Regions from separate parts of the Streptomyces sp. NPDC041796 genome, predicted to be linked through region 1. Evidence: riboswitches for the same ligand, from Rfam matches in the RefSeq annotation. Region 1 holds a riboswitch; the other holds the start of a gene.
What was found. A riboswitch is a leader RNA that binds a small molecule or an ion and turns the genes downstream of it on or off. The one in region 1 is predicted to bind S-adenosylmethionine.
Positions count from the first base shown of each region.

Region 1 (9,888 bases):
CGGATTCTGATCGCCGAGGACGAGGAGCGGATCGCCTCCTTCGTCGAGAAGGGACTGCGCGCCAACGCCTTCACCACCACCGTCGCGGCCGACGGCGACACGGCGCTGGACTACGCGGTCACCGGCGGCTTCGACCTGATGGTGCTGGACATCGGCCTGCCGGGACGGGACGGCTTCACCGTGCTGCGTGAGCTGCGCGAGGCGCGGGTGACGCTCCCGGTCATCGTGCTGACGGCCCGTGACTCGGTGCGCGACACGGTGGCCGGCCTGGAGGGCGGCGCTGACGACTGGATGACCAAGCCGTTCCGCTTCGAGGAACTGCTGGCGCGGGTACGGCTCCGGCTGCGCACCGCCGCCCGGGCGCCCGAGGTGACGGTGCTGCGCAGCGGCGACCTCAGCCTGGACCTGCGCACCCGCCGGGCCCGCGCCGAGGACCGGACCGTCGACCTGACGGCCCGTGAGTTCGTGCTGCTGGAGTTGTTCCTGCGCCACCCGGGACAGGTGCTGTCCCGGGAGCAGATCCTGTCCCACGTATGGGGGTACGACTTCGATCCCGGCTCGAACATCGTGGACGTGTACGTGCGGGCGCTGCGGAAGAAGCTGGGCGCGCGGCGACTGGAGACGGTGCGCGGTATGGGCTACCGGATGCCGTAAAGCGCCCCGTTCCATGAAATTCCCTTAACAAAGCGCTCATTGAGGACTCACGGCGCGTACCGAGACTGATCACCGTGGCCCTCTCCCCCAGCAGGTCGGCATGGTTCGGCGGCGCGCTCGGTCTGTGCGCGCTGCTGGCCATGCCGTCCCTGTTCACCGGTCTCGGCACCGACGCGCGCCTCACCCTGGCCGTCTTCGTGCTCGCCACCGTCGCCTGGATCGCGACGCCCGTGGACGACACCTATGTCGCGCTGGGCGCGGGCCTCGCGCTCACGTCGACCGGTGTGATCAGCAGTCGGACCCTCTTCGCCACCCTCGGCGACGAGACCATCTGGCTGCTGATCTGCGCCTTCGTCCTGGCGGCCGCGGTCACCCGGACGGGGCTGGCGGGGCGAGCGGCGGCCTTCCTGGTCAGCGGCGCCCGTACGGTGCGCCAGCTCGTCCACCTGACCACCGCCGCGCTCGTCGTCACCTCGTTCGCGGTCCCGGCCACCTCGGGCCGGGCCGCGCTCGCGCTGCCCGTGTTCCTCGCGCTGGCCAAGGTCCTGGCGGAGCGTGAGCGGCTCGTGGTGATGCTGGCGCTGCTGTTCCCGACGGTGGTGCTGCTGTCCGCCGTCGCCACTCTGATCGGCGCCGGGGCGCACCTGATCACGGTCAATGTGCTGTGGGAGCAGACCGGCCAACGGCTCGGGTTCGTGCAGTGGCTGCTGCTGGGTCTGCCGCTCGCCGTCGTGTCGTCCCATCTGGCCGCCGAGGCCGTCCTGTTCACCACCACCTCGCGGGCCGACCGGCGCGGCCCGGTGCGCATCACCCCGGCCGACATCGAAACGCACTCCCCCACCCCCGTCACCGGGCCGCTGTCCACCGCCGAGTCGCGCTGCGCGCTGCTGCTGGCCACGGTGGTGGCGCTGTGGTGCAGCGAGCCGCTGCACCGGGTGTCCCCGGCCGTGGTCGCGCTGATCGGCGCGGTGGTCGCCGCGTCACCGGCCCTGGGGACCGTGCGGCTGAAGGACGGCCTGAGGACCGTGCCGTGGCCGCTGCTGCTGTTCATGGCGGCCACCATGGCGATGGGCGTGGCGCTCGCCGACTCGGGTGCGGCGCGGTGGCTGGTGGAAGGACTGCCGGTGCACGCGCCGCCCTGGCTGTTCCTCACCGTCGTCGTGGTGGTCAGCACGGCGGCGCACCTGATCCTCCAGTCCCGCTCGGCGCGCTCGTCGGTGCTCGTCCCGCTGGTCGTCGTGGCGGCGGCCGCGGCGGGCGTCAACCCGGTGGCCGCCGCGCTCGCCTCGACCGCCGCGGCCGGGTTCTGCCACACCCTGCCCGCGTCGGCGAAGCCGGTCGCGCTGTTCTCCGACGTCCCCGACGGGGTGCCCACCTACACCCCGCGCGACCTGCTGCGGCTGTCGGCGGTGCTCGCCCCGCTCACGGCGGCCCTGGTCCTGCTGTTCGCCCTGACCGTCTGGCCGCTCCTCGGCGTGCCCGTCCTCCTGGAGGCCCACCCATGAGTCACTCGTACCGTGTCGCCGTCGCACCCGGCGGCTTCAAGGAGTCCCTGACCGCGCGGCAGGCCGCGGTGGCCATCGCCGAAGGGGTGCTGCGGGTCCTGCCGGACGCCGAGGTGGACCTCATCCCGCTGGTCGACGGCGGGGAGGGTACGGCGGAGGCGCTGGCCGCGGCGACAGGCGGGCGCCTCGTGCCGTGCACCGCGACCGGCCCGCTGGGCGAGCCGGTCGACAGCCACTTCGCGCTCCTCGGGGACGGGTCGGCGGTCGTGGAGATGGCCGCCGTCGCCGGGCTGGCCCTGGTGCCGCCGGGCCGCCGCGACCCGGGGGCCACGACGACGTACGGGGTGGGCGAGCTGATCCGCGCCGCTCTCGACGCGGGTGCCCGGCGCGTCCTGGTCGGCTGCGGCGACTCGGGCACCTCGGACGGCGGCGCGGGCGCGCTGCAGGCGCTGGGCGTCCGGCTGCTCGACGAGGACGGTCACGAACTGCCGTACGGCGGCGCCGCGCTGGCCCGGCTCGCGGCCGTCGACTCGCGCGGGCTCGACCCGCGGCTGGCGGACGCCGAGCTGCTGGTGGCGTGCAACCCGTACAACGTGCTGTGCGGCGAACGGGGCGTGGCCCGGGTGTTCGGCCCCCAGAAGGGCGCGACGCCGACGCAGTGCGAGGAGCTGTCGGCGGTACTGGAGCGCTGGGCGGCCGCGCTCACGGGGGCGTTCGCCCCGGCCCTGGACCTGCGGTGCGCGCCCGGCACCGGGGCGTCGGGCGGGCTGGGAGCGGGGCTCGCGGCGGTGGGCGCCCGGCTGCTCCCGCGCTTCGAGGTGCTCCTCGACGGGCTGGACCTCGGCCCCCGGCTGGCCCACGCCGACCTGGTGATCACCGGCGAGGGCGCCCTGGACGCCCAGACCGTGCGCGGCAAGGTCCCGGGCGAGGTGGCGCGGCGCGCCCGGGAGGCGGGCGTCCCGGTCCTCGCCCTGGCCGGCACGCTGGGCGAGGGCGCCGGGGAGGCGGGCCTCGACGCCTACGAGTCGATCGCGCCCGGCCCCCTGCCGCTGTCACAGGCCCTGGACCGGGCCGCCGAACTCCTCGCGGACGCCGCCGAGCGGGCCCTGCGCACGGTGCTGGTGGGCACCCGCGTGGTCAGCCGCGGTCGGGCACACAACGCCCGTCCTCCGTACGGTAGTTCCACCGCGCCCCGTCCCGGACGAGTTCCTTCACGGCCCGAACGAACCGGTCGACGTGCTCGTCCGGCGTCCCCGCCCCGAAGCTGACGCGGATCGCGTTGAGGGAGGTGGGCCCGCCGTCGGGTGCGCCGCACTCGCCGACGTCCCGGGGGTCGCTGCCCAGCAGGGTGCGCACCAGCGGGTGGGCGCAGAACAGCCCGTCGCGGACGCCGATGCCGTACTCGGCCGACAGCGCCGCCGCGAAGTGCGAGCTGTTCCAGCCCTGGACCACGAAGGAGATGACACCGACCCGGGGTGCCTCGTCGCCGAACAGCGACAGCACCTTCACCTCGGGCACCTCGGCGAGCCCCTCGCGGACCTTGCCGATCAGGTGCCGCTCACGGGCGACCAGGGTGTCGAACCCTGCCTCGGTGAGCGCCTTGCAGGCGGAGGCGATGGCGTACACGCCGATGACGTTGGGCGAGCCGGCCTCGTGGCGGGCCGCGGTGGTGTGCCACTCGACGTCCACCCCGCCGTCGGCGCGCCGGGCGACCTTGCGGGACGCCCCGCCGCCGGCCAGGTACGGATCGGCGTCGCGCAGCCAGTCGGCACGTCCGGCGAGGACACCGGAGCCGAACGGGGCGTACAGCTTGTGCCCCGAGAACGCCACCCAGTCGACGTCCAGTTCGCGCACCGACACCGGGTGGTGGGGCGCCAGCTGCGCGGCGTCCAGGACGATGCGGGCACCGTGGGCGTGCGCGGCCGCGGCCAGCTCCCGCACGGGCCACAGCTCACCGGTCACGTTCGACGCGCCGGTGACGCACACCAGGGCCGGGCCGTGGGGCTCCCGGTCGGCGAGCGCCCGCTCCAGCGTCCCGACCGCCTCCCCCGGCGTACGGGGCGCGTCGAGGTACGTCACCCGCGCGTCCCTCCACGGCAGCAGCGAGGCGTGGTGCTCGGTCTCGAAGACGAAGACCTGGCAGCCGGCGGGCAGGGCGGCGGACAGCAGGTTGAGCGAGTCGGTGGTCGACCGGGTGAACACGACCTGGTCGTCCTCGCGGCAGTCCAGGAACTCCGCGACCGCGGCCCGGCTGTTCTCGAACAGGTCGGTCGACAGCTGCGACAGGTACCCGGCTCCCCGGTGCACGCTGCCGTAGTACGGCGCGTACGCGGCCACGTCGTCCCACACTCGCTGGAGGGCCGGCGCGCTGGCGGCGTAGTCGAGCGCGGCGTACGTGACCTCTCCCCCGGTGACGAGCGGCACGGTGACGTCCCGTCCCAGAACGGGCAGCGGGGCACAAACGGACTGGTCGGCGGCGACGGTGGTGACAGACATGGCGAACTCCCGTACGGGGCAGGCGAATTCAACCGCGTCGACGCACAGGGGTGCGGCGCGGCGGAAGGGAAAAGGGGGTGCCGAAGAAGGGGCGGATACGCCCTATCGCATTCGCTTGCTCACGAGACTGCTCCCTTGAGGACCAGGACCCCAGGGTGTGCAGGGGTCCGCGCTTGCCACAGACTTCGCCGCCTGCGGCCTGGTCTTCACCCGGGGCACCCCGCCACGGACGGAGGGTTGCCGGACAGCGGGCCGGGGCCGTAGTCGCTGTCACTCATGACCTGCCGAGAAGTTAAGCCACGTGATCGCCCGCGCGCAACCCGTGTCCGGATCCCGGGACACCGGCGGATCCCCGGAAGGGCACCACGCGGCACCCGCCGGGCGGCACGTCCGTGCACGGGGCCCACGCCGGGGAGGGCCCGGTGCCGCGCGGCGCCGCCCGCGGGCGATCACGTGCCGAAGGCGCGCTACGCGTTGCTCGCCGCCACCCAGCGGTCCAGCGCCGCGCGCGCCGCGCCCGAGTCGATCGCTTCGGCCGCACGGGTGATGCCCGCCGCGAGCCGCTCGGCCAGCGGCGCGTCCGACGGCTCCAGGGCGACGAGGGCCGCCGCGGCGTTGAGCAGCACCGCGTCCCGGACGGGGCCCGTCTCGCCGCCCAGCAGCCGGCGCGCCACGTCCGCGTTGTACGAGGCGTCCGCGCCGCGCAGCGCCTCGACGGGCACGAGGTCGATGCCCACGTCGCGCGGGTCGAACGTCTCCTCGCGCACCGCGCCGTCGCGGACCACCCACACCTTCGACGTCGCCGTGGTCGTCAGCTCGTCCAGGCCGTCGTCACCACGGAACACCAGGGCGGAGGAGCCACGCTCGGCGAGCACACCGGCCATGATCGGGGCCATCCGGGCGTCGGCGACACCGGTCGCCTGGGCCTTCACGCGCGCCGGGTTGGTGAGCGGGCCGAGGAAGTTGAACGTGGTGCGGATGCCCAGTTCCTTGCGGGCCGCCGCCACGTGGCGCAGCGCCGGGTGGAACTTCACGGCGAAGCAGAAGGTGATCCCGGCCTCCTCGGCGACCTCGGCGACCCTCCTGGGCGTCAGGTCCAGGTTGACGCCGAGCTTCTCCAGCACGTCGGAGGAGCCGGAGGCGGAGGACGCGGCACGGTTGCCGTGCTTGACGACCTTGGCACCGGTACCGGCGACGACGATCGCGGACATGGTGGAGATGTTGACGGTCTTGGCGCCGTCGCCGCCCGTGCCGACGAGGTCGACGGACGGTCCGGGCACGTCGATGAGGTTGGCGTGCGCGTACATGGCGCGGACGAGGCCGGTGATCTCCTCGACCGTCTCGCCCTTGGCGCGCAGCGCGACCGCGAAGCCGGCGATCTGGGCGTCGGTGGCCTCGCCCCGCATGATGCGGTCCATCGCCCACGCCGTGGCGTCGGCGCTCTGGTCCCGCCCCTCCAGTAGAGCGTTCAGGACGTCGGGCCACGAGCGGCCCGCCGCGATGTCGCCTCCAGCGGGGTTCACAGCGCTCATGGTCGCTCCTGGTGTCGTACGTACGGGGAGTACGGGGCGTACAGGGATGACCACCACCCTATCCATCCCGGGGCACGGCAAAGAGCCCCGTCCAGCGAATGGACGGGGCTCCTGCCGTGGCGAATCAGTTCAGGTGATCAGTGGTGGCCGTGGCCGCTGGTGATCTCCTTGTACTCGTCGGCGGTGGGCTTGGGAATCTGGTTGCCCTCACCGAAGTAGCCCTTGCTGAGCTTCGCGCGGAGCTTCTGCCCGCGCGACGGCTTGCGCTCGACACCGTTCTCGTCGACCGTCGGGCCGATCTCGGCCGGCTTGTACTGCTCGTGCGCGGTGAGCGCGTGCAGCTGGGCCTGGCTGAGGGGCTCGTGGATCTCGACGAACTCACCGTGCGGCAGGCGCTTGATGATGCCGGACTCACGTCCGTGCAGCACCTTGTCCTTGTCACGGCGCTGGAGACCGAGGCAGATCCGCTTGGTGACGATGAACGCGATGACCGGGCCGAGGAAGAAGAAGATCCGTACGAACCAGGTGATCGAGTTGATCGACATGTGGAAGTGGGTGGCGAAGATGTCGTTGCCACCACCGATCAGCATGACCATGTAGCCGGTGACCCAGGCGACACCCAGAGCGGTCCGGGTGGGCGCGTTGCGCGGCCGGTCCAGCAGGTGGTGCTCCCTCTTGTCGCCGGTGATCCACGACTCGATGAACGGGTAGACCGCGATCGCCGCGAGCATCACACCGAAGAGCACCAGCGGGATGAACACGCCCAGGACCAGCGTGTGGCCCCACAGGTTGATCTCCCAGCCCGGCATGACACGGATCAGACCCTCGGCGAAGCCCATGTACCAGTCGGGCTGGGCGCCGGTGGACACCTGGTCCGGACGGTAGGGGCCCATGGCCCAGATCGGGTTGATCGTGAACATGGCGGCGATCATCGCGATGACACCGAAGACCAGGAAGAAGAAGCCTCCGGCCTTGGCCATGTACACCGGCAGCAGCGGCATGCCGACGACGTTCTTGTTCGTCCGGCCGGGGCCGGGGAACTGGGTGTGCTTGTGGTAGAAGACCAGGATCAGGTGCGCCACCACGAGGCCGAGCATGATGCCCGGCAGCAGCAGGATGTGGATCGAGTAGAACCGGGCCACCATGTCGTGGCCGGGGAACTCGCCGCCGAACAGGAACATCGAGATGTACGTGCCGACGATCGGCATGGACAGGATCGCGCCCTGCGTGAAGCGGACACCGGTGCCGGAGAGCAGGTCGTCCGGGAGCGAGTAACCGGTGAAGCCGGTGAACATGCCCAGGACGAACAGCAGGAAGCCGAACAGCCAGTTGATCTCACGCGGCTTGCGGAACGCGCCGGTGAAGAAGACGCGCATCATGTGCACGAACATGCCCGCGAGGAAGATCACCGCGGCCCAGTGGTGGATCTGCCGGATGAGCAGACCACCGCGGACGTCGAAGCTGATGTCCAGGGTCGAGGCGTACGCCTCGGTCATGCGGATGCCCTGCATCGGCACGTACGAGCCGTGGTACTCGATCTCGTTCATGCTCGGGTGGAAGAACAGCGTCAGATACACACCCGTGAGGATGATGATCAGGAAGCTGTAGAGGCAGATCTCACCCAGCATGAAGGACCAGTGGTCCGGGAAGATCTTGCGCATGTTGGCCTTGGCGAGGCCGTAGATGCCCAGCCGGCCGTCGGCCCAGTCGGCGACCCGCTCGCCGGCGGGCGCCTTGCGCTTGGCGTCGCTTGCGGTCGTGGTGCTCATCCGCGCTCCCAGAATGCAGGGCCGACGGGCTCGGAGAAGTCGCCGAGCGCTTCGAGGAAGCCCTCGTCGTTCACGCCGATCCGCAGCTGCGGCAGCGCGTGACCGGCCGGGCCGAAGATGACGCGGGCGCCGTCGGAGAGGTCGAAGGTGGACTGGTGGCACGGGCAGAGGACGTGGTGGGTCTGCTGCTCGTACAGCGAGATCGGGCAGCCCACGTGGGTGCAGATCTTCGAGAAGGCGACGATGCCCTCGTGCGACCACTCCAGCTCGCGCTTGTCCTTGATGTCCTCCGGCTGGATGCGGACGATCATCAAGGCATCCTTGGCGATCTTGTTGTTGAACTCGTGGTCGCTCTCCTCCAGGCCCTCGGGCTTGGCGAACGTGAGCGAGCCCACCGCGACGTCCTCGGGACGCAGCGGCTCGTTGGTGTTCATGTTGATGAGCTGCTTGCCCTTGCTCCATCCGGTGTGGAAGAGCTTCTTCTCGGGCAGCGGGCCCAGCTCGCGCAGCAGCACCAGACCGGAGAGCGGCACCATGGCCAGCGCGCCGAACATGGTGTTGCGGATCAGCGGGCGGCGGCCGATCGCGGACTCCCGCGCACCGTCGGCGAAGTCCGCCATGACCTTGGCCTTGACCTCGGGCGTCGCCTCGATGGCGTGCCGGTCGTCGGCCATCTCCTCGTCGGACATCAGGGTGCGGGCCCAGTGGACCGCGCCCGCGCCGATGCAGAAGAGCGCGATGCCCAGGGTCAGACCCAGCGACAGGTTGGTCGCGCTGACGTGCCCCAGCGGCCAGACATAGATGATCTTGTCGACCGGGAAGATCACGAAGGAGGCGATGAAGCCGATCGTGGCCAGCATCGACAGGGTGAACAGCAGGGCGACCGTGCGCTCGGAGCGCTTGGCGGCCCGCTCGTCGATGTCCTGGATGCGCGGCTTGTGGGGCGGCAGCCCCGGGTCGGCGAACGGGTTCTCCGCCACCGCCGTGCCGTGCTTGGCGTCCTGCTCGTTCGGCAGGCTCTCTGCTTCTGGAATCTCTTGGCTACTCATGACTTCTTGGCCTTAGCGGTGTGGGCCGCAACCCAGACGGCGACAGCGATCAGGGAACCCAGACCGAAGATCCATCCGAACAGGCCCTCACTGACCGGGCCCAGTCCGCCGAGCGCGAAGCCACCGGGGGTCGGCGTCTCCTCACCGTTGACGGAGTTGATGTACGCGATGATGTCCTTCTTCTCCTTCTCCGGCATCGTGGTGTCGGGGAAGGACGGCATGTTCTGCGGGCCGGTCTGCATGGCCTCGTAGAGGTGCTTGTCACTCACACCGTCGAGGCTGGGGGCGTACTTGCCGTGCGTCAGGGCACCGCCCTCGCCGGTGAAGTTGTGGCACTGGGCGCAGTTGGTGCGGAACAGCTCGCCACCCTTGGCGATGTCCGCGCCTTCCGGGCTGTACTGCTTCTCGGTCGGCGTGATCGGACCGGCACCGAGGGACGCGACGTACGCGGCCAGCTGGTCGATCTCGGCCTGCGAGTAGATGTTCTTCTTCTTCGGCACCTGCGCGCCGGGCTGCTGCGCCGGCATACGGCCGGTGCCGACCTGGAAGTCCACGGCTGCGGAGCCGACGCCTACGAGGCTCGGGCCGTCAGTGGTTCCCTGACCGCCGGTTCCGTGGCAGCTGGCGCAGCCGACGGTGTAGAGCTTCTTGCCCTCCTCGATGGCGAGGGACTGGGCGGTTTCGTCTGCCTGCGCCTTGCCCGCGGGCGCGAACGCGGCGTACAGCCCCCCAGTGGCCGCCAGCGCGAGGAGTAGGACGACGACCGCCGCCAGCGGATGGCGTCGTCGTGCGGAGAGCTTTTTCACGGATTACCCCGGTGTCAGGATCTTCTGCGTCGATGCTTGCTGGATGTGCCGGGCGCACCTCGGAGGTGCGGGCCCGA
Region 1 covers NZ_JBVJAH010000007.1:391,339-401,226, forward strand. Annotated here, with positions in the region: gene ACZ6C1_RS17325 (response regulator transcription factor) at 1-654, shown strand, start outside; gene ACZ6C1_RS17330 (SLC13 family permease) at 795-2,159, shown strand; partial or broken gene ACZ6C1_RS17335 (glycerate kinase family protein) at 2,156-3,301, shown strand; gene ACZ6C1_RS17340 (aminotransferase class V-fold PLP-dependent enzyme) at 3,297-4,655, opposite strand; SAM riboswitch class IV at 4,820-4,937, opposite strand; gene trpD (anthranilate phosphoribosyltransferase) at 5,123-6,187, opposite strand; gene qcrB (cytochrome bc1 complex cytochrome b subunit) at 6,325-7,956, opposite strand; gene qcrA (cytochrome bc1 complex Rieske iron-sulfur subunit) at 7,953-9,005, opposite strand; gene qcrC (cytochrome bc1 complex diheme cytochrome c subunit) at 9,002-9,811, opposite strand.

Region 2 (9,888 bases), on a different contig from region 1:
GGTTCAACCACCCATTCGCCCTTACGCATGACACCCATCAGGGTGAATTCGGCGTCCAGGACCACCAGATCGGCGTCCTTGCCGGGCTCCAGGGAGCCGACCTTGTCGTACACGCCCAGCAGCTTCGCCGGGTTGGCGGAGACGGCGCGCACGATGGACTCGACGGGCAGCCGGTCGATGGTCGCCGCCCGCTTGAACGCGGTGTCGAGGGTGAGGGTGGAGCCGGCGATCGAGCCGCCCTCCACCAGCCGGGCGACGCCCTCGCGGACCTCCACCTCCAGCGGGCCGAGGTGGTAGACGCCGTCACCGAAGCCCGCCGCGTCCATCGCGTCGGTGATGAAGGCGACCCGGTCCGGGCCCGCGTGATGGAACGCCAGTTCCAGGGCGGCCGGGTGCAGATGCGTACCGTCGTTGATCAGCTCGACGGTGACCCGCTCGTCCTCCAGCAGGGCGGCGATGGGGCCCGGCGAGCGGTGGCCGAGCGCGGGCATCGCGTTGTAGAGGTGGGTGGCGACGGTGGCGCCCGCGTCGATGGCCTCGACGGTCTGCTCGTACGTGGCGTCCGTGTGCCCGATCGCGGCGATCACGCCGTGCTCGGCCAGCAGGCGTACGGAATCGATGCCTCCGGGCAGTTCGGTGGCGAGGGTGACCATCCGGGCCTGGCCGCGCGCCGCGTCGATCAGCTTGCGCACTTCGGCCGGGTCGGGGTCGCGCAGCAGGGCCTCGCTGTGGGCACCCTTGCGGCAGGGCGAGATGAACGGCCCCTCGAAGTGGATGCCCGCGATGTCGCCCTGTTCGGCCAGCTCGGACAGTTCCCCGGCGCGGTGGGCGAGGAAGTCCGTCTCACCGGTGACGGTGGAGGCGACGACCGTGGTGGCGCCGTGCAGCCGGTGCGTGTGGACGCCCTTCAGGACCTCCTCGACGGTGCCGGAGGTGAACGACGCGCCACCGCCGCCGTGGTTGTGCATGTCGACGAACCCGGGCACGATCCAGCACCCGGTCAGGTCGAGGGCCCGCGGGTCCTCGGGAGCGTGGCCCGCGGCACCCCGCACGGTGCCGGCCGGTGCGGCGGACCCCGGCGGGTGGACCCCGGCGATCCTGCCGTTCTCGACGATCACCCGCCCGTTGTCCACGATCCCGGTCGGCAGCACCACGCGGGCGCCGGCGAGAACCTTGTGATCGGCCATCAGGCGGATACCTCCGAACTGGCGAGTAGGTCCCAGGCGAGCAGGCCCGCGCCCAGGCATCCGGCGGTGTCCCCGAGGGCCGCCGGCACGATGGCGGGCAGCTTCTGGAACGTCACGCGTTCCTCGACGGCCGCCCGAAGGGGTGTGAACAACGTTTCCCCCGCCTCGGCGAGACCGCCACCGATGATGAGCGTGCGGGGGTCCAGCAGGGTGAGCGCGGTGACCAGCCCGTCGGCGAGCGCGTCGACCGCGTCCCGCCACACCCGTACGGCCCGCTCGTCGCCCGATTCGACGGCCTTGGCGCAGTCCGCCGCGTCCGCCTCGGGGTCGCCGCTCGCCGCCGCCCACGCCCGCGAGACGGCCGAGGCCGAGGCGAGCGTCTCCAGGCAGCCGTGCTGCCCGCAGCCGCACGCGGGCCCGCCGGGGCGCACCCCGATGTGACCGATCTCGCCGGCGTACCCGTGCGCGCCCGCCTCGATGGCGCCGCCGATGCCGATGGCGCCCGCGATGCCCGTGCCCAGCGGCACGAACAGGAACCGGTCGGCGCCCCGGCCCGCGCCCACGCGGCCCTCGGCGAGTCCGCCGGTGCGGACGTCGTGCCCCAGGGCGACCGGCAGGCCGCCGAGCCGCTCCGCGAGCAGGGCGCGCAGCGGGACGTCGTGCCAGCCGAGGTTGGCCGCGTACACGGCGAGGCCCCGGTCCGGGTCGACGATGCCGGGCACGGCGACACCGGCGGCGACGGCCGCCGTGCCGTACCGCTCGCGGCCGTGCGCGCGCAGCTCCGCGGCGAAGCCGAGGATGGTCTCCACGACCGCGTCGGGGCCGCGCTCCCGGCCGGTCGCCCGGCGTGCCTCGTACAGCAGGGCCCCGTCCGCTCCGACCAGGGCTGCCTTCATCCCGGTGCCGCCCACATCGAGGGCGATGACGTGTCTCACGAGAGACAGTGTCGCTCGTGAACCCGTGAAAGGTCTAGTCCACTTCCCTGGATTGTTGCCGCTGCATACAAATGGGCTACAGGGGCGTACGGGCTACTGGGCGAGGATCACGCTCCTGGTGAGGTTGCGCGGCCGGTCCGGGTCGTACCCCTTCGACTCCGCCACCGCCACCGCCAGCCGCTGCGCCCGGATCAGGTCCGCCATCGGGTCCACGCCCTCCCGCGCCCAGAGCCTGCCGCCCACCCGCTCCACCTCGTCCGCCAGCCCCTCCGGCACCGCGCCGAACACCCACGCCACACGCCCCGGACCGGTGATCGAGATCGGGCCGTGCCGGTACTCCATCGAGGGGTAGGCCTCCGTCCACGCCCCCGCCGCCTCCCGCATCTTCAGCGCCGCCTCCAGCGCCAGGCCGTACGTCCAGCCCCGGCCCAGGAACGTCCACTGCTCCGCCCCCACCACCGCCTCCGGCAGCGGCTCCGCCACCGCCCCCTCCGCGTCCGCCGCCGCCTCCGCGACCGGCTTCACCCCGGGCACGTCACCCAGGGCGGCCCGCAGGAACGCCAGCGCCGACGTCGCGAACCGGGTCTGCACCACCGACTCCTCGTCCGCCCAGTCCAGCACCGCGACCGCATCCGCCACGTCCATCACCGGCGTCTTCGGGTCGGCCGTCAACGCCAGCGTCGGCACCCGGCCGTGGACCCGGCCCAGCAGGTCCAGGACCTCCGTCGTCGTACCCGAGCGGGTGATCGCCACGACCCGGTCGTACGAGCGGGAGGACGGGAACTCCGACGAGGGATACGCGTCCGTCTCGCCCTGGCCCGCCGCCTCCCGCAGCGCCGCGTACGCGATGGCCATGAACCAGGACGTCCCGCAGCCGGTCACGGCGACCCGCTCGCCCGGCTGCGGCAGGCCCTCCCCGAACGACGCCGCCGCCTCGGCGGCACGGCGCCAGCAGGCGGGCTGGGTGGCGATCTCTGCTGCGGTACGTGACATGCGCGGACGCTCCTACGGCAGGTGAGGAAACTGGCCAGTCTTCGGCCAAGCGATACCCAGGTGGTGTAGACCTCATCCGCGCTGTGGGAAAATCAACGGCCAATGCAGGAACCAAGAGGTGGGGAAGAGTTGTGCAGCGCCGCTACACAGGACTGACCGCGGCGGTGGCCGCACTGAGCATGGCGGCGACGCTGGCCGGCTGCGGAATCGGCGACGGGGACGAGGACGTCACCCTCAAACTGGTGGCCGCCGACTACGGCAGCGGCGAGTCCAACACCTCCCAGAAGTACTGGGACGACCTGGCCCGCGCGTTCGAGAAGACACACCCCGGCATCACGATCGACGTCGACGTCATGTCCTGGAAGGACGTCGACCGCGAAGTCGCCGAGATGGTCGAGAACGGCGAAGCGCCCGACCTCGCGCAGATCGGCGCGTACGCGGACCACGCCGCCGCCGGCCGGCTCTACAAGGTCGAGGAACTCGTCCACATCCCCACGCAGGCCAACTTCCTGCCCCTCCTCAGCCGTGCGGGCGAAGTCGACCGGGCCCAGTACGGCATGCCGTTCGCGGCCAGCACCCGGCTGCTCTTCTACAACAAGGGCCTCCTCGACAAGGCCGGCGCCAAGCCGCCGAAGACATGGGACGACATCCGGAACGCCGCCGAGAAGCTCAAGGGCAAGGGGGTGGCCTACCCCTTCGCGCTGCCGCTCGGTGCCGAGGAGTCCCAGGCCGAGACCATGATGTGGATGCTGGCCGGCGGCGGCGGGTACCGCGACAGCGGCAACGTCACCTACGACATCGACTCCAACGAGAACGTCGCCACCTTCACCTGGCTCAAGAACAACCTCGTCGCGAAGGGCCTGACCGGCCCCGTCGCCCCCGGTGACCTCGACCGGCAGGAAGCCTTCGACGCCTTCGTACGCGGTGACGTCGGCATGCTCAACGGCCACCCCACGCTGATGGAAGCCGCCGAGAAGGCCGGCGTGGACGTCGGCAAGGTGCCGATGCCCACCCCCGACGGTGAGTCCCGCCCCTCGATGGGCGTGGCCGACTGGATGATGGCGTTCAAGCAGAACGGCCACCGCAAGGAGATCGGCGCGTTCCTGGAGTACGTGTACGAGGACAAGAACGTGCTGGCCTTCTCCGACCAGTACGACATCCTCCCCGTCACGTCCACCGCCAGCGCCGCGATGCGCGAGGACCCGAAGCACAAGGACCTGTGGCCGTTCCTGGAGGAACTGCCCACGTCCGAGCTGTACCCGGTGGGCCGCACGTCCTGGGCGAAGGTCAGCGAGAGCGTCAAGAAGAACATAGGCAAGGCCGTCGCACCCGACAGCAGCCCGGACGCGGTGCTCTCGGGCATCGCACGGGAGGCCAGGGACGCGGAGGCGGCCGAGTAACTATGTTGCTCATATGACCGCCGAGCCACTCACCGAACGGGACCGCGCCGTCCTCGCCATGGAACGGCGCTCCTGGCCCGGCCCCGGTGCCAAGGAACGCGCGATACGCGAGCAGCTGGGCCTGTCGCCCACCCGCTACTACCAGCTCCTCAACGCGCTCCTCGACGACCCCAGGGCCCTCGCCCACGACCCCGTCACCGTCAACCGGCTGCGGCGGCTGCGCGCGTCGCGGGAGGCGCGGCGCTGAGGTGTGCGCGGGCGGGGCCCTGGATAGGTTTCGGTGCATGGGCACCCAACCGGATTCCTTGCCGCGTCCCGCCACGCCCGCCGGCCGCGAAGGCCTCACGGCGTTCCTGGCCCACCCCGAGCGGGCGGTCGTCGCGCTCGACTTCGACGGCACCCTCGCCGACATCGTGGAGGACCCCGAACAGGCCCGCGCCCATCCCGGCGCCGTCCCCGCCATCGCCGCGCTCGCCCCGCGCATCGCGTCCGTCGCGGTCATCACCGGCCGCCCGGCGGGTGTCGCCGTGCGGTACGGCGGTTTCGCCGGCGTACCGGGGCTGGAGCGCCTGGTGGTCCTCGGCCACTACGGCGCCGAACGGTGGGACGCCGTCACCGGCACCGTCCAGGCCGCCCCCGAGCACCCGGGCGTGGCGGCCGTCCGCGCCGAACTGCCCGGGTTCCTGGACCGCGCGGGCGCGTGGCGCGGCACGTGGATCGAGGAGAAGGGCCGCGCGGTGGCCGTTCACACCCGGCGCGCGGAGGACCCGCAGGCGGCCTTCGACGCGCTGAGGGCCCCGCTGGCTGACCTCGCGGCCGCGCACGGACTGGTCCTCGAACCCGGCCGCATGGTCCTCGAACTGCGCCCCCCGGGTGTCGACAAGGGCGTGGCGCTGACCGAGTACGTGCGGGAGGTCGGCGCGGAGGTGGTGGTGTACGCGGGCGACGACCTGGGCGACCTGCCGGCGTTCGCCGCGGTGGAGAAGCTGCGGTCGGACGGGATGCCGGGGCTGCTGGTGTGCAGCGGCAGCGACGAGGTCCCCGAGGTCGCCCAGCGGGCCGACCTCCAGGTGCCGGGCCCGCGTGGCGTGGTCGCCCTGCTGTCCGCGCTGGCCGCCGCCGTCTGAACACCGACCGTTGGTGCCACCCGTTCCGCCCCGGCGAGACGGGTGGGCACCAACGGTCCGCGGACGAACGCCGGAGCCCCCGGTCAGGGGCGGAGCGCGGTGAGCTGGTCCAGGAACCAGCGGGCCGGGGGGAGGGCGGTGGCCGCCGAGGCGAGGCGCTTGGTGCGGTCCGCGCGCTCGGCGGGGGGCAGGGTCAGCGCCTCGTGGAGGGCCTCCGCCGTGCCGACCACGTCGTACGGGTTCACCGTGATCGCGTCGTCGCGCAGCTCCTCGTACGCCCCCGCCTCCCGTGACAGGACCAGCGCGCAGCCCGCGTCGGAGACGACGGGGACCTCCTTGGCGACGAGGTTCATGCCGTCCCGGATCGGGTTGACCAGCGCCACGTCCGCCAGGCGGTACGCGGCGAGCGAGCGGGCGAAGTCGTCCTCGACATGGAGGATCACCGGGGTCCAGCCGTCCCGGCCGTACTCCGCGTTGATCTCGTCGGCGAGCCGGGACACCTGCGCTGTGTACTCCCGGTAGACCGGCAGGTCCTGGCGGGAGGGGTAGGCGAACGCGAGGTGCACGACGCGCTCGTGCCACTCGGGGCGCTCGGCCAGCAGGTGCCGGAAGGCCAGGAGGCCACGGACGATGTTCTTGGACAGCTCGGTGCGGTCGACGCGGACGATCGTCCGGCGGTCGGGGCCGATCTGGTCGCGCAGCATCGCCATCCGGTCGTCCACGTCCGGGCGGCGCGAGCGGTCGCGGAGGAAGTCGGCGTCCGCGCCGAGGCCGTGCACGCCCAGTTCGGTACGGCGGTGCCGCCCGTGGGCCCCGTGCTCGACGCTCGGCGGAAGGTCCTTGGGCCAGTGCGTCGTCACGTCCATGTCCCGGAGGGAGGACGCGCAGCAGGCCTGGAAGGCCCGCAGCCAGCGCCAGGTCAGGAACCCGAGCCGGTCCGCGCCGAGCATGCCGAGGAGGAGCTCCTCGGCGATGTCGTCGGGGAGCATGGCGAAGTACTCGGGAGGCGCCCACGGGGTGTGCGAGAAGTGGCCGATGCGCAGGTCCGGGCGGATCTCGCGGAGCATCCCGGGGACCAGCGCCAGGTGGTAGTCCTGCACGATGACGACCGCGTCGTCGGCCGCCTCCTCGGCGAGGGCCTCGGCGAAGGCGCGGTTGTACAGGCGGTAGGCCACCCACTGGCGCCGGAACTCGGCGTCGAACACGGGCTCCAGCGGAGTCTGGTACAGCATGTGGTGCACGAACCACAGCACGGAGTTCGCGATGCCGTTGTAGGCGTCGGCGTGCACGGCCGCGTCGATGTCGAGCATCTTGACGCCCGGCTCGGCCGCGAAGCCCTGCCGCACCGCCTGCCGGTCGCCGTCGCTCAGCGCGGCGCACACCCACAGCGCGCCCGCGTCCGGCCCGATCGCGGAGAGTCCCGACACCAGCCCGCCGCCGCCGCGCCGGGCGTCGAACGTCCCGTCCTCGCGTGGCACGTAGCTGACCGGACCGCGGTTCGAGGCGACAAGAATCTGGGCTGCCATGGAGACGAACCTAGCCCGTTGCGGAAACGCTCAAACGTACGGCAGTCAGGCCACCCGGCGGCGCCGTGCGTACTCGGCCACCTCGATCATCGGCGGCCGTTCCTCGGTGTCGACGTCGTGCGTACGCGGTACGAAGCCGTCGTCCCCGCGGTCGAACTGCGTCAGCCGTGGCCGCACCAGGTGCCCGCGCGACAGCCGGAGCTGGGCCGTCCGGTAGATCGCGGCCGCCATCCGGCCCAGTGCCCGCTCGTCCTGGTGCCGGTGCTTGCGCACGCCCACGTCCACCTGGGCGAGGGCGTCGAGGCCCACGGTGTGCAGGGCGTCCACGAGGAGGCCCAGCTCCACTCCGTAGCCGACGGGGAAGGGGAGGCGTTCGAGGAGGGAGCGGCGGGCCGCGTATTCGCCGCCCAGCGGCTGGACGAACCCGGCGAGCTGGGGCCAGTGCAGGTTCAGCAGCGGCCGTGCCACCAGCTCGGTCACCCGGCCGCCCTGTCCAGGGGAGCCCGCCAGGGGCCGGTCGTACATCGCCTTGACGAGGTGGACGGACGGGTCGGTGAGGAGAGGGCCGACGATCCCGGTGACGAAATCGGCCGAGAAGTCACGCAGGTCGGCGTCGACGAAGCAGACGATGTCGCCGGTGGTGGCGAGGAGGGAGCGCCACAGCACCTCGCCCTTGCCGGGGACGGCGGGTATGCGGGGGAGTATCGCGTCCCGGTGCACCACGTCCGCCCCGGCCGCGGCGGCGACCTCCGAGGTCCGGTCGGTGGAGCCCGAGTCGATCACCACGAGTTCGTCGACGAGCGGGACGGAGGCGGACATCAGCTCGCGGCGGATCACCGTGACGATGTCGCCGACCGTCGCCTCCTCGTTCAGCGCGGGCAGGACGACACTGACGGTCGTACCGTGCTTGGCCGCGAGCAGCCGGTCGAGCGGTCGGTCGGCCACGGACCAGGACCGCCGCTCCAGCCAGCGCTCCACCTCTTCCAGCACGTGATCTCCATCTCGCGTATCGGACGACCATCTCAAGCGTCCAGGGGTTCGGTTACAGTCTTGAGCAACGCGGACGACCCTCACATGCCGGGTCCCCGCGAAAACAATCGAATACCGCTCATCCAGAGGGGCAGAGGGATACGGCCCGTTGAAGCCCCGGCAACCCTCCAGTCGGCACTCGCAAGCTCTTGCGCGAGGCCCCGGCTAGGGAAGGTGCCAAATCCGTCTCATGGCGAAGTGCGCCATGAGGAAGATGAGGAGAAAGGGCCTCGCCTCCATGGCTGTACAGACTGTCGCCACCGCCAAGAACGTCGACCTCGGGCCTGCTTCCGCCCTCTCCTGTCGCGAATGCGGCGAGCGCTTCGAGCTCGGCCCCATTTTCGCCTGTGAGCTGTGTTTCGGGCCGCTCGAGATCGCCTACGACCTGCCGGTGGGTGACCCGGAAGCCCTGCGCAAGCGGATCGAGGCCGGTCCCGCCAACATCTGGCGGTACGCCCCTCTCCTGCCCGTGCCGGCCGACGTGGCGGACAAGCCGAACCTGAACCCCGGCTGGACCAAGCTCGTCCAGGCCGACAACCTGGCGCGCGAGCTGGGCGTCGAGCCGGGCAAGCTCTTCGTCAAGGACGACTCGGGCAACCCGACGCACTCCTTCAAGGACCGCGTCGTCGCCCAGGCGATCGAAGCGGCGCGCGCCTTCGGCTTCACCACCCTGTCCTGCTCGTCGACGGGGAACCTGGCGGGTGCCGTCGGTGCCGCCGCCGCGCGGGCCGGCTTCCGTTCGTGCGTGTTCATCCCGCACGACCTGGAGCAGGGCAAGGTCGTCATGGCCGCGGTGTACGGCGGTGACCTCGTCGGTATCGAGGGCAACTACGACGACGTGAACCGCTTCTGCTCCGAGCTCATCGGTGACCCGCTGGGCGAGGGCTGGGGCTTCGTGAACGTCAACCTGCGGCCGTACTACGCGGAGGGCTCCAAGACCCTCGCGTACGAGATCTGCGAGCAGCTCGGCTGGCGGCTGCCCGACCAGCTCGTCGTCCCGATCGCGTCCGGCTCCCAGCTCACGAAGATCGACAAGGGGCTCCAGGAGCTCATCGCGCTGGGCCTGGTCGAGGACAAGCCGTACAAGATCTTCGGCGCCCAGGCGGAGGGCTGCTCCCCGGTGTCGACGGCCTTCAAGGCCGGTCACGACGTCGTACGGCCCCAGAAGCCGAACACCATCGCCAAGTCGCTGGCCATCGGCAACCCGGCCGACGGCCCGTACGTCCTGGACATCGCACGCCGGACCGGTGGAGTGGTGGAGGACGTCGACGACGAGCAGATCGTCGACGCGATCAAGCTGCTGGCGCGTACGGAGGGCATCTTCGCCGAGACGGCGGGTGGCGTGACCGTGGGCGTGACGAGGAAGCTGATCGAGGCGGGTGTGCTGGACCCGTCGCTGACCACGGTCGTGCTCAACACGGGCGACGGCCTGAAGACCCTGGACGCGGTCGCGCCGACCACCGGCCCGAGCGCGACGATCCGCCCGAGCCTGGACGCGTTCCGCGACGCCGGCCTGGCCTGACCCGTAGTACTGAGCCTGTACTGAAAGGCAGCAACACGACATGAGCGTCAACGTCCGCATCCCCACCATCCTCCGGACCTACACGGGCGGCAAGGCCGAGGTCACGGCGGAGGGCGCGACCCTGTCCGAGGTCATCGAGTCGCTGGAGAAGGACCACCCGGGCATCGCC
Region 2 covers NZ_JBVJAH010000015.1:79,719-89,606, forward strand. Annotated here, with positions in the region: gene nagA (N-acetylglucosamine-6-phosphate deacetylase) at 1-1,187, opposite strand, end outside; gene ACZ6C1_RS27595 (ROK family protein) at 1,187-2,122, opposite strand; gene ACZ6C1_RS27600 (SIS domain-containing protein) at 2,216-3,115, opposite strand; gene ACZ6C1_RS27605 (extracellular solute-binding protein) at 3,247-4,515, shown strand; gene ACZ6C1_RS27610 (DUF3263 domain-containing protein) at 4,529-4,762, shown strand; gene otsB (trehalose-phosphatase) at 4,800-5,642, shown strand; gene ACZ6C1_RS27620 (alpha,alpha-trehalose-phosphate synthase (UDP-forming)) at 5,726-7,168, opposite strand; gene ACZ6C1_RS27625 (glucosyl-3-phosphoglycerate synthase) at 7,214-8,158, opposite strand; SAM riboswitch class I at 8,274-8,418, shown strand; gene thrC (threonine synthase) at 8,436-9,719, shown strand; gene ACZ6C1_RS27635 (ubiquitin-like small modifier protein 1) at 9,760-9,888, shown strand, end outside.
Region 2: it holds a riboswitch for S-adenosylmethionine, as region 1 does, so the genes downstream of both, thrC (threonine synthase) here and ACZ6C1_RS17340 (aminotransferase class V-fold PLP-dependent enzyme) in region 1, are expected to answer to the same signal.